Regions from separate parts of the Corynebacterium tuingiense genome, predicted to be linked through region 3. Evidence: riboswitches for the same ligand, from Rfam matches in the RefSeq annotation. Region 3 holds a riboswitch; each other region holds the start of a gene.
What was found. Region 3 has a riboswitch for thiamine pyrophosphate ahead of ACLI1T_RS01665 (ECF transporter S component). Riboswitches for the same ligand answer to the same signal wherever they lie in the genome.
Positions count from the first base shown of each region.

Region 1: it holds a riboswitch for thiamine pyrophosphate, as region 3 does, so the genes downstream of both, thiC (phosphomethylpyrimidine synthase ThiC) here and ACLI1T_RS01665 (ECF transporter S component) in region 3, are expected to answer to the same signal.
Region 2: it holds a riboswitch for thiamine pyrophosphate, as region 3 does, so the genes downstream of both, thiM (hydroxyethylthiazole kinase) here and ACLI1T_RS01665 (ECF transporter S component) in region 3, are expected to answer to the same signal.

Region 1 covers NZ_CP177101.1:1,168,338-1,172,552, reverse strand. The annotation lists gene tyrS (tyrosine--tRNA ligase) at 449-1,735, opposite strand; gene ACLI1T_RS05580 (Trm112 family protein) at 1,805-1,996, opposite strand; TPP riboswitch at 2,126-2,239, shown strand; gene thiC (phosphomethylpyrimidine synthase ThiC) at 2,241-4,172, shown strand; gene ACLI1T_RS05570 (thiamine phosphate synthase) at 4,177-4,215, shown strand, end outside.
Region 2 covers NZ_CP177101.1:1,226,297-1,230,511, reverse strand. The annotation lists gene ACLI1T_RS05865 (class I SAM-dependent methyltransferase) at 1-145, opposite strand, end outside; gene ACLI1T_RS05860 (NAD(P)/FAD-dependent oxidoreductase) at 347-1,699, shown strand; TPP riboswitch at 1,803-1,896, shown strand; gene thiM (hydroxyethylthiazole kinase) at 1,884-2,708, shown strand; gene thiE (thiamine phosphate synthase) at 2,705-3,334, shown strand; gene ACLI1T_RS05845 (bifunctional hydroxymethylpyrimidine kinase/phosphomethylpyrimidine kinase) at 3,327-4,215, shown strand, end outside.
Region 3 covers NZ_CP177101.1:337,306-341,520, forward strand. The annotation lists gene ACLI1T_RS01660 (DNA-directed RNA polymerase subunit beta') at 1-1,631, shown strand, start outside; TPP riboswitch at 1,848-2,003, shown strand; gene ACLI1T_RS01665 (ECF transporter S component) at 1,994-2,608, shown strand; gene ACLI1T_RS01670 (ABC transporter ATP-binding protein) at 2,622-4,049, shown strand; gene ACLI1T_RS01675 (energy-coupling factor transporter transmembrane component T) at 4,042-4,215, shown strand, end outside.

The DNA.
Region 1 (4,215 bases), 830 kb from region 3:
CACATGCCAACCAATCCATCAATGCAGCCGAAACACTAAACAGTATTCAAAAAGGTACATGCTTCACATACCTTACCGGCACACACCAACCAACAAACCAACTCTAGACTTGCTGGCCAACAGACCAATCAACACACAACCATGCACACAAAAATAAAAAATAAGTACATTGGCACACTATTGAGTTCTCAAACAACATCCACACACCACAAGAAAATTAACCAAACGTTAACCTCTCATCGGCGGCTCGTACTAACTTACCCAACAACCTGAACCAAGTCAAATCCTTGAACCAAGCCAGTACAAAAAGTCACTAAAAAGTAACCAACCGGCTACCTCCCGGCGACTTGGATAAACCTACACCCCACTCCAAGAAACACACAAATCCCCTGGCAAAAGCGTAAAACCGCAATTACCAAGGGATCAGTTAACAGCCAGGGCGCCGTCACTAGGAGGGATTCACAACCCGTGCCCCGGCGAAGCGTTTCTTGCCCTTACGCAACACCAGCCAAGAGCCATGCAGCAGGTCTTGGGAAGACGGTGACCACTCGATGTCCTCGATGCGCTGGTTATTCACGTACGCACCGCCCTCGCCCACAGTGCGGCGCGCGGCACCCTTGGATTTCTCCAATCCCGACTCAACCAACAAGTCTAGGATGGTGGCCTGCGTGCTGACCTCAACCACCTCGGTTTCCTGCAATGCAGAAGACAACGTGGCCTCGTCCAAATCCTGCAGTTCTGCCCTGCCGAACAGCGCCTGGGAAGCCAACTCCACTGCTTCGGTGGCCTGCGCCCCGTGCACCAGGGTGGTCATCTCCCGCGCCAACACGCGTTGCGCCTCACGCTTGTGGGGCTCCTCCTCCACCTTGCGCTCCAGCTCCACGATTTCGTCCTGGGTGAGGAAGGTAAACCAACGCAGGTAATCGATAACCACGGCATCACCGGCGTTAATGAAGTACTGGTACCAGGAGTACGGGCTGGTCAGCTCCGGATCTAGCCACAGTTTGCCGCCACCGGTGGATTTGCCGAACTTATTGCCCTCGGCATCTGTCACCAGCGGCACCGTCAGGCCGTGCACCTTCGCACCGTTTACTCGCCGGTTCAGATCCACACCGGAAACGATGTTACCCCACTGGTCGCCACCTCCAATCTGCAGCACACAGTCGTATTCGTTGTGCAGGTGCACAAAGTCGTTGGCTTGCAGCAGCATGTAGGAAAACTCGGTGTAGGAAATACCGTCGGATTCCAAACGCCGCTTCACGGTATCGCGGTCCAGCATGGTGTTCAGCGAGAAGTTCTTGCCGATATCGCGTAGGTATTCGATGACGTTTATCTGGCTAGTCCAGTCCGCGTTATTCACCATTACCGCCGGGCTGGCAACTTCCCCTGCATCGGTGAAGTCCACGAAAGCCGCAAGTTGGGTCTTGATGGCCTGCATGTTCTCTGCGATCTGCGCTTCTGAGAGCATGGAGCGCTCCCCCACATCGCGTGGATCGCCAATCATTCCCGTCGCGCCACCGGCCAAGGCGATGGGACGGTGGCCGAATTGCTGGAAGCGCTTCAACATGATCAGCGGCACCAAGTGGCCGGCGTGCAGCGAGCTGCCCGTCGGATCGAAACCGCAGTACAAACTGATCCGATTCTCTGCGGCCTCCCTCAGCGCCTCCAGATCCGTGGACTGGTTGATCAGCCCGCGCCATTGCAATTCGTCGATGATGTTCGTGGTGTTGCTCATACGAAGGTGTTCCCTTTGCTCCCTATTATTTGTTCTTTTTGGGGTTATATCTTTGCAGGGCGTGCGGTTCTACTTATCCGCAGCCAATGGGTGGTACTCGCCGGGCCAGTCCGTGGCCTCGTCGACCAGCAGCACCGGGATGCCATCCTGCACCGGATAGGCCTTGTTCAGCCTGGGGTTCACCAAATAGTCACCGTGATCCTCCAGCGGTTGCCTGTCGATGGGGCACACGAGGATCTCTAGGAGCTTCTGATCAATCATGCTGCTTAGTTTAGCCCCTGCCCCGGACATCTCACCGAGTGACTCCCTGGTGTTGCTTGCCGATGCCTCCTCGGTCAACCACCTAGCCCATAACTTCACTATCGGGTGGTGTGCGTTACAGTGGAAGGTGCAACCGAACACGGGCGCTCGAGGTATCGAGCTGAGATCGCGCTGTATGCCCGCGCGAGTACCGCTAGAACCTGCCTGGTTAGAACCAGCGAAGGAAGAATGAGGAGAGTCAACTATGACGGATACGTCTACCCAACACACCCGTACCACCATTCCGAACGACGAATATGGTGCGGAAATCCACCCGAAGCACAGCTTCGCCCCCATCGAGAAGCAGGTGGAATCCTTCGGTAAGACCTTCACCCTGCAGGTGCCGGAGACCGAGGTGCAGCTGGATGATTCCCCGACGGGACCGAACGCACCGCAGAAGCTCTACCGCACCCGCGGTCCGTGGGCCGAGCCAACCGAAGGCCTAGAGGCCCTGCGCAGCGAGTGGATCAAAGCCCGCGGAGATGTGGAGGCCTACGAGGGGCGTCGTCGCAACTTGCTGGACGACGGTAACCGCGCCCTCAAGCGTGGCGAGGCCAGCGACGAGTGGAAGGGCGTCAGCCGCGAAACGCTGCGGGCCAAGGAAGGAAAGCGCGTAACCCAGATGCACTACGCCCGCCAGGGTGTTATCACCCCGGAGATGGAATACGTCGCACTGCGCGAGCACTGTGACGTAGAAAAGGTGCGCGAGCAGGTTGCCTCCGGTAAAGCGATCATCCCGAACAACATCAACCACCCAGAGTCCGAGCCGATGATCATCGGCAATGCCTTCAACACGAAGATCAACGCCAATATCGGTAACTCCGCCGTGACTTCCTCGATCCGCGAAGAGGTAGACAAGCTGCGCTGGGCTACCCGCTGGGGCGCAGATACCGTGATGGATCTATCCACCGGTAACGACATTCACACCACCCGCGAGTGGATCATGCGCAACTCTCCGGTGCCGATTGGTACCGTGCCGATCTACCAAGCACTCGAGAAGGTCGACGGCGTCGCCGAGGATCTGACCTGGGAAATCTTCCGCGATACCGTGATCGAGCAGTGTGAGCAGGGTGTGGACTACATGACGATCCACGCCGGCGTGCGCCTGCCCTTCGTGCCGCTGACCACCAAGCGCGTGACCGGCATCGTCTCCCGCGGCGGTTCCATCATGGCCGGCTGGTGCCTGGCACACCACAAGGAATCCTTCCTCTATGAGAACTTCGACGAGCTGTGCGAGATCTTCGCCAAATACGACGTCGCGTTCTCTCTGGGCGACGGCCTGCGCCCCGGCTCCATCGCCGACGCCAACGACGCAGCCCAGTTCGCCGAGCTAAAGACCATCGGCGAGCTGACCCACCGCGCGTGGGAATACGACGTGCAGGTGATGGTCGAAGGCCCGGGCCACGTGCCGCTAAACATGGTGCAGGTCAACAACGAAAAGGAGCAGGAATGGTGCGGCGGTGCACCGTTCTACACCCTGGGACCGCTGGTCACCGACATTGCTCCCGGTTACGATCACATCACCTCCGCCATCGGTGCGGCCAATATCGCCATGGGTGGTACCGCAATGCTGTGCTACGTCACCCCGAAGGAGCACCTCGGCCTGCCGAATAAGGACGACGTGAAGACCGGCGTGATCACCTACAAGGTCTCGGCGCATGCCGCGGACGTCGCCAAGGGCCACCCGGGTGCCCACGAGTGGGACGATGCGATGAGCAAGGCGCGCTTCGAGTTCCGCTGGCACGACCAGTTCGCCCTGTCCCTGGACCCGGATACCGCCCAGTCCTACCACGACGAAACCCTGCCCGCGGAGCCGGCGAAGACCGCCCACTTCTGCTCGATGTGTGGCCCCAAGTTCTGTTCCATGCGCATCAGCCAGGACATCCGCGATGCATTCGGTGAGAAGATCGATGAGGCTCTGGCCACCGATCAGGAGCAGTCGCTAGTCAAGGACCTCGGCTTGCCTGGCTTCGGCCGCCAGAGCGTGGAAGAAGAGGGTGTCACTAATGCCGAAGGCGAAGAAGAAATGGCCGAGGAGTTCCGCCGCGCGGGTTCCAAACTGTACCTGAACCGCAGCGAGGCCAAGGAAGTAGCCGAAGACTTGGAAAAGGAAGCTGCGGGACACAGTGCACGGTAACCTACTGGACCTACGGTGCTACCACGTGACGGGCGCACCGCAG
Region 2 (4,215 bases), 890 kb from region 3:
AACCGGCATTATCGCAGGCCTTGGCAAATTCTGCCTCGGCCCGTCGGGATTTTAGCGTCGCCCAGCGCTGCGATGGCACGGTCGCGATATTGGGCCATGCCTCCGCGTCGATGGAGCGTAGATGCTCGGGGGTGGAAAAACTCATGGTTTGGGGAGCGCTCCTGGGTGCAAGGGTCACGGTTGAGCTTATTTTAGCCAGATTCTGAGCGGTTTCGGTTAAGGCGCTCCGCATGAAAGGAAACCCGAAACGCATGTAAATGGGTATCAAGTATGCACGTTATGTAACGAGCGTTTACACTATACGGGTACTTAAATAAGCTTTCTCGAGGAAGGTCGCATTAATTCCATGACTGATACCCCTTATCGTCCAAACGGAAGCCGTCACCACGTCGTCGTGGTTGGCGGTGGATTCGGCGGTCTTAACACTGTGAAGAAGTTGAAGAACGCCGATGTTGAGATCACCCTCATCGATAAGAAGAACCACCACCTGTTCCAGCCAATGCTCTACCAGGTGGCTACCGGCATGATTTCCGCTGGTGAGGTTGCCCCCTCGACCCGCCAGCTGCTGCGCAACCAGGATAATGTGGACTTTGTCAACGGCAACGTGACCGACATTAACCTGGAGGACCAGACGGTTACCGCCGAGCTCGATGACTTTTCGCGCACCTACTCCTACGACTCCCTCGTGGTTGCCGCTGGTTCCAGCCAGTCGTACTTTGGCAATGACCACTTCGCCGAGTTTGCCCCTGGCATGAAGACCTTGGATGATGCCCTGGAGCTGCGTTCCCGCATCATTTCCGCCTTCGAAAAAGCTGAGCTTACCGATGACCCCGCTGAGCGCGAGCGCCTCCTCACCTTCATCATCGTCGGTGCCGGCCCAACCGGTGTGGAGCTCACCGGCCAGATCGCTGAGTTGGCTAACCGCACGCTTAGCGATGTCTACTCCACCTACGGCACCTCCGCCGCAAAGATTTACCTGCTCGACGGCGCGCCCCAGGTACTCCCACCGTTTGGCAAGCGCCTCGGCCGCCGTGCCCAGCGCACCCTGGAAAAGGAAGGCGTTAACGTTCGCCTGAACGCCATGGTGACCGATGTCAACGAAGACTCCGTGACCTACAAGAACATGAAGACCGAGGAAGAGGTCACCCTCGAGGGCGCGACCAAGATCTGGTCCGCCGGTGTCGCTGCTTCCCCATTGGGCAAGATGGTCGCTGATCAAGCTGGCGTCGAGGCTGACCGCGCGGGCCGCGTATCCGTCAACGATGACATGACCGTTGGTGACTTCAACAACGTCTACATCATCGGTGACATGATGTCCCTGAACCGCCTGCCGGGTTTGGCACAGGTGGCAATTCAGGGTGGCGAGCACGTCGCCAAGCTCATCGAGACCAAGGTGGACGAGGAGTCCACGGCCGATGAAAAGGAGCCATTCGAGTACTTCGACAAGGGCTCGATGGCCATCGTGACCCGCTTCAATGCCGTCGTGAAGCTGGGCAAGACCGAATTCTCAGGCTTCCCGGGCTGGTTGGCATGGTTGGCCCTGCACCTGACCTACGTCGTTGGCCTGCGCAGCCGCTTGGCCGTATTGGTCAACTGGGCGGCTAATATCCTCTCCCGCAACCGCGGCAACCTGGAGATTACTACCCAGCAGCGCATCGCCCGCAACCTCATCGATGAGGCAGAAGAAGAGAAGAACTAAATTCTCCTCGGCACCAGCCGCCGTCCTACTACCCCGCAACGGGACTGTGGGCGGCGGCTTTTGTGGTTTTCGTTCCTATTTTCCCATTTTTGTTAGGCTTGGGCAGTACAACATGGGGTGCCACGCAGTGGCTGAGATATACCCATTGAACCTGCTCTCAGTTAGAACTAGCGAAGGGATTGTTGTGGATTGTTCATTTCTCCGTGCCCACGATGCGGTGCGCGATACCGCTCCACTTATTCAGTGCTTGACCAATAAGGTCGTCAGCAATATTTCTGCCAACGCGCTGTTGGCCATCGGCGCCAGCCCAGCAATGGTAGATACTCCAGATGAGTCGCAAGATTTTGCGAAGATCGCCAGTGGCGTGCTTATCAATTGCGGTACCCCGAATTCCGAACAATACGACGGCATGCGCGAGGCAATCGCCGGTGCGACCGCGGCTGGAAACCCGTGGGTCCTCGATCCCGTCGGCGCAGGTGGTCTGCACAAGCGCACCGAGTTCATGCACGAAGTCTTGCCGCAGCGCCCGACGGCGATTCGCGGCAATGCTTCCGAGATCATAGCTCTAGCAGGAACCGGAGCCGGCGGGCGCGGCGTGGAGTCCACCGATGGCGTAGAGGCGGCACTGGAACCGGCACTCAAATTGTCCCGCGAGACTGGTGCCGTTGTTGCCGTGTCTGGCCCCACGGATCTCATCGTGCAGGCAGGCGAATCGCCGAGGGCGGTAAGCCTCGAGTCCGGGCACCCGATGCTGCAAAACGTCATCGGCACGGGTTGTTCGCTGGGCGCCATCTGCGCGGCTTACCTGGCAGCGTGGGAGGATCCATTCGCAGCGATCATCGCAGCGCATGCGCATGTGGGGGCCGCGGGCAGCGTTGCCGCGGAGAAATCCTCGGCGCCCGGCTCCTTTGCGGTTGCCTGGCTCGATGCGCTGCATGAACTGTCGACCGATGGAATCAAGAAGCGGATCCCTGCCTCCGAGGTCGCAGACATTGCGGTGCTGTCATGAGCATCGATTGGACGCTGTACCTCATCACAGATCCTGAGCTCGCCGGCGGGCGGGACAAGGTCGTTCCCATCGTACAAGAGGCAGTGCGAGGCGGGGCTACCGTCGTGCAATTGCGCGATAAGGAGGCCAGCGACGAGGAGGTGGAGGCTACCGCCCGCGAGCTCATGAAGGTCTTAGGCGATGTACCGCTTTTTATCAATGACCGCGTCGAGGTAGCGGCCAGGGTGGGCTGCCACCTGCACATTGGCCAAAACGATATGGATTTACACCAAGCACGCGCGCTGCTCGGCCCCGATAAGCTCATCGGGCTTTCGGTGGGCACACGGGAAGAGTTGGACGCCATTGACCCGCAGGAGGCCCCCGATGTCATTGGCATCGGCCCGGTTTATTCGACGGCGACCAAGAAGAATGCGCCAGCGGGAATCGGCGCTGAGGCAGCCAGGCGCCTTGCCACCGCGGCGCGCGAACGCGGCATCGAGTCCGTCGCTATCGGCGGCATCAAGGCGCACAATGCCCACGAACTTTCTGCAAGCGACTTCGCAGGGATCTGCGTGGTCAGCGACGTTATGGCTGCTGGTGACCCGGCAGCGGCAGCACACAACCTAAAGGAGGCCTACCGTGGCTAAAGGAACCTACCCTCGTATTCTCTCGATTGCTGGAACTGATCCCACAGGCGGAGCCGGCATCCAGGCCGATCTGAAGTCCATCGCCGCCGCGGGCGGGTATGGAATGAGCGTGGTCACCGCGCTGGTGGCCCAAAATACCCAGGGCGTGCGCAGTGTCCACGTCCCGCCGCTGGATTTCCTCCAAGAGCAGCTGGATTCGGTCCGCGAGGACGTAGACATCGATGCCATTAAGATCGGCATGCTTGCCGATGCCCCCATCACCGACCTCGTGTCCACCTTCCTCGACCAGATCGAGCCGTCCGTCCCCGTGGTCTTGGACCCGGTCATGGTGGCCACCAGCGGCGACCGCCTCTTGGCCCCCGAGGCGGAAAAGGCGGTGCGCGAGCTGTGCTCCCGTGCTGATGTCATCACGCCCAACCTCAAGGAGCTAGCCGTGCTGACGCAGACGGAGGAAGCCACGGATTTGGACCGTGCCATCGAGGTGGCTAAGGCGTGGGCCGCTGAGGCGGATACGGCGGTCATCGTCAAGGGCGGGCACCTTGACTCGGCGATTGCCGATAACGCCGTGGTCACTCCCGATGGCAAGGTTCACCGCGTGGAATCGGCCCGAGTGCAGACCAAGAATACCCACGGCACGGGCTGCTCCCTCTCCTCTGCCCTAGCAACGCGGCTTGGCGCAGGCGATGATGCCGCCACCGCCCTTGAGTGGTCGACGGACTGGTTGCACGAGGCGATTGCTAATGCGGATGCGCTGGGCGTCGGCAAGGGCAGCGGGCCGGTAGACCACCTGCACCGCTCGCAGCGCTTGATGCGGGCTGCATCCTCGGTCCCGCTTCCTCACTTGGCTGGACCTTTGGAAGAGGTAGAAAATCCCGAACAGC
Region 3 (4,215 bases):
TGTGGAAGGACGCGACCGACACCGTTGGTGAGGCCGTCGAGAACATCTACCCGGATTACAACCCGATTCCAATGATTGTGAAGTCGGGTGCTGCCGGTAACATGCGTCAGATCTGGACGCTGGCCGGTATGAAGGGCATGGTTGTGAACTCGCACGGTGATTACATCACCCGCCCGATTAAGACCTCCTTCCGCGAAGGCCTGTCCGTGCTGGAGTACTTCAACAACTCCCACGGTTCCCGTAAGGGTCTGGCCGATACCGCGCTGCGTACCGCTGACTCCGGCTACCTGACCCGTCGTCTGGTGGACGTCGCTCAGGATGTCATCGTCCGTGAAGAGGACTGTGGCACCCGCCAGGGCGTGCGCGTTCCTATCGGCGAGGTCTCCGGCGACAAGGTCGTCCTCTCCGAGCTGTGGGAGACCTCCGCTTCCGGTCGCGTGCTTGCCACCGACGTCAAGGACGAGAACGGCGAGGTCGTCGCAGAGGCTGGTGCAGACTTGACCGAGGAGCTCACGCAGAAGCTTCTCGATGCCAAGGTCACCGACGTCAAGGTCCGCTCCGTGCTGACCTGCCAGACCCCGGCTGGTGTCTGTGCGAAGTGCTACGGCAAGTCCATGGCATCCGGCCAGTTGGTCGACATCGGCGAGGCCGTCGGCATCGTGGCTGCACAGTCCATTGGTGAGCCTGGTACCCAGCTGACCATGCGTACCTTCCACCAGGGTGGTGTCGGTGGCGACATTACCGGTGGTCTGCCGCGTGTTCAGGAGCTCTTCGAGGCCCGTAACCCGAAGAACCGCGCACCGATTGCCTCCGTGGACGGCACCGTGTCCCTGTCCGATGAGGGCAACTTCTGGACCATGACCATCACCCCGGATGACGGTTCCGATGACGTGGTTTACGAGAAGCTGTCCAAGCGCCAGGGCCTGGCCCAGGTGCGTCGTCCGATGGAGTCCAACCCGGATGCGATGATCGAGCGTTCCTTGAAGGACGGCGACCACGTTGAGACCGGTGACCGCTTGATGCGTGGTGCGGCTGACCCGCACGACGTGCTCGAGGTCCTGGGTCGTCGCGGCGTGGAGCAGCACCTCATCAACGAGGTGCAGGCCGTGTACCGCACCCAGGGTGTGGCCATCCACGACAAGCACATTGAGATCATCATCCGCCAGATGCTGCGCCGCGGTACCGTCATCGACGCCGGTACCACGGAGCTGCTGCCGGGTAACCTGATCGACCTTTCTGAGGCCAAGCAGATGAACGCTGCTCAGGTCGCAGAAGGCGGCGAGCCGGCTCAGCTGCGCTCGGAGATCATGGGTATTACCAAGGCGTCCTTGGCTACCGAGTCCTGGCTATCCGCCGCTTCGTTCCAGGAGACCACGCGTGTGCTTACCGATGCCGCTATTAACAAGCGCTCCGATAAGCTCATCGGCCTCAAGGAGAACGTCATCATCGGTAAGCTGATCCCGGCCGGTACCGGTATCTCCCGTTACCGCAATATCTCCGTCAAGCCGACCGAGGCTGCGCGCAACGCCGCATACTCGATTCCGACTTACGGCGATTCCATCTACGGTGACGATGGCTTCGGTGAATTCACCGGCGCCTCCGTCCCGCTGGATGAGGACTTCACCTTCTAAGTCCTAGGCGCTCGTGCCCCTCGGCACCGCGTCCAGTCAGAGCCCCCGCTTCCGTGTTAAACGGTAACGGGGGCTCTTGCCGTTGGAGTCTGTTGGCGCGGTTGAGCACGCCAATTCGGCCGCCGAATTGGTTGTGGGGACCCGTATGCGTGCCTGCTAGTATGAGTAAAGCCTGTGCCCAGATAAGTAAAATGTGGGCCTTGGGCTATTTGATTTAAACCATTACACGGGAGCTTTCAGAATCTGTGGGCCCGTGGGGCGCACAGGCCGCACCGGCACAGAAATGAAGGCTGAGATACTGCGATATGACGCGGTGAACCGTTGAACCTGATCCGGGTAATTCCGGCGAGAGGGAGAAAATAATGACTGCTAATACTACTGGGGCCGCAGCACCAAAGCGCAGCTTGGACTGGCGCGTGGTGGACATCGTGGTGGCATCAGTCTTGGGTGTTGCCTGTGGTTTCGTGTTCTTGGGCTGGAATGCCGTGGGCTATGCCTGGTACGAGGCCATGGATGCTCTTACGCCGGGTCTTGGTGGCTTGGCCACCGGCATCTGGCTGCTGGGCGGCATCCTGGGTGGCTTGGTTATCCGTAAGCCGGGTGCGGCGGTGTACGTGGAGGTCCTTGCCGCGACGGTATCGGCCGTCTTGGGTTCACAGTGGGGCATTAGCACCCTGTACTCGGGCCTGGCGCAGGGTATTGGTGTGGAGATCATTCTCGCCATCTTCATGTACCGCCAGTTCAACCTTGGGGTGACCATCCTGGCCGGTATGGCAGCAGGCTGGGGCGCCTTTGTCCTAGAGCTGTTTACCTCCGGTAACCTCGCGAAGTCCTTCGAGTTCAATATGATCTACTTGGTCACGTTGACCATTTCCGGTGCTATCTTGGCCGGAGCCCTGGGCTTTTATGTGGTGAAGGCATTGGCAAAGACCGGTGCCCTTGACCGCTTTGCAGTAGGCCGCGAACAGCGCGCTTAGGGCTTAGACCGCTGTGACTGATTTTTCACGCTTAGCAGGAAACGCCACAAAAATTGCGGCCCGCGGCTACGGCTGGACCCACGCTGGGCGCTCCCAACCGGCGCTGCAGGACATAGATCTGGTCATCGAACCCGGTGAGAAAGTCTTGCTGTGCGGGGATTCCGGTTCCGGAAAGTCGACGCTATTGGCGGCGATGGCAGGTGTCTTGGGTTCCGATGAGGAAGGCACGCGCACCGGCGAGATTACCTTGGAGGATTCTGCGGGCACGGTCGAAGAGCCGGGTCGGACCATTCCGGTGGGGTTGGTTCTGCAGGATCCGGATTCGCAGGTCATCTCCGCGCGCGTGGGCGACGATATCGCCTTTGGCTGCGAGAACCTGGCATATCCGCGCGAGGAGATCTGGCGCAGGGTGCAACAGGCTCAGGAGCTGGTTGGCCCCTACGTGGACCTGGATTTTCCTACCGAGCACCTCTCCGGCGGGCAGAAGCAACGCCTGGCGCTTGCCGGGGTCATCGCCATGGGCGCGGGCGTGGTCCTATTGGACGAGCCCACCGCCAACCTGGATCCGGAAGGGGCGCAGGACGTGGTGCGGGCCGTCGGCAAGCTGGTGAAGCACACGGGTGCCACTTTGGTGGTGGTCGAGCATCAGCATGCGGCGTGGGAAAGCGTGCTGGACCGCGCAGTAGAGCTGAAGGATGGGCGCATTATCTCTGATGCCCCCTTTGCTGACGTCGCCCGCAAGCGCCAGGTCACCGGTCTCCCGCAGGCGCGGTCACGGGCAAGCGATGCCCTCGATGAGTCCAACGCGGCGCTGTGGAGCAAGGATTTGGTAACCCGCTATGGGCCGCCGCGATCCATCTCCCTGCCGGCGGGGGCCTCGACCGTCATTACCGGGCGCAATGGCGTGGGAAAATCCACGTGGCTGATGACGATGGCGGGGCTACTTCCGGCCGAGTCCGGGGAAATCGGGGTCGCTGACTTCATCCGCCGCGGTGTGAAGGGCCCTCCTTCCCGGTGGAAATCCCGCGAATTGGCGGACCGCATTGGCTTCGTCTTCCAAAATCCCGAACACCAATTTGTCTCCCGCAGCGTGGAAGAGGAATTGCGGGTCGCGCCCAAGGTCATGCGCGTCGATCCCCCAGAGAAACGCATCGCCCAGTTGGTGGAATCGCTGCGCTTGGGGCACTTGCTCAAGGCCAATCCGTTTACGCTATCCGGCGGCGAAAAGCGCCGGCTTTCGGTAGCAACGGCTCTGGTGACCGCGCCGGAGGTGCTGCTATTGGACGAGCCGACCTTTGGCCAGGATCCCGGCACCTTCGTGGAATTGGTGGGCTTGTTGCGCCAATTGGCCGATGAAGGCACGACGATTGCGTCCATTACCCATGACCCGCTGTTCATGGCGTCCTTGGGCGATTACCAGGTGGAGGTGCGCGGTGCCTAATCTCTTGCGCAACGTCAACCCGCTAACCCGTATCTTCTTGATGTTCGTCTGGGTTACGCCGCTGCTTGCCTCCATCGACTGGGTTTCGGCGGCGATATCGCTAAGCCTGACACTCATCTTGGCGCCGTTATGTGGCGTCTCCTGGGTGCGCTTGTGGAAGGCCGGT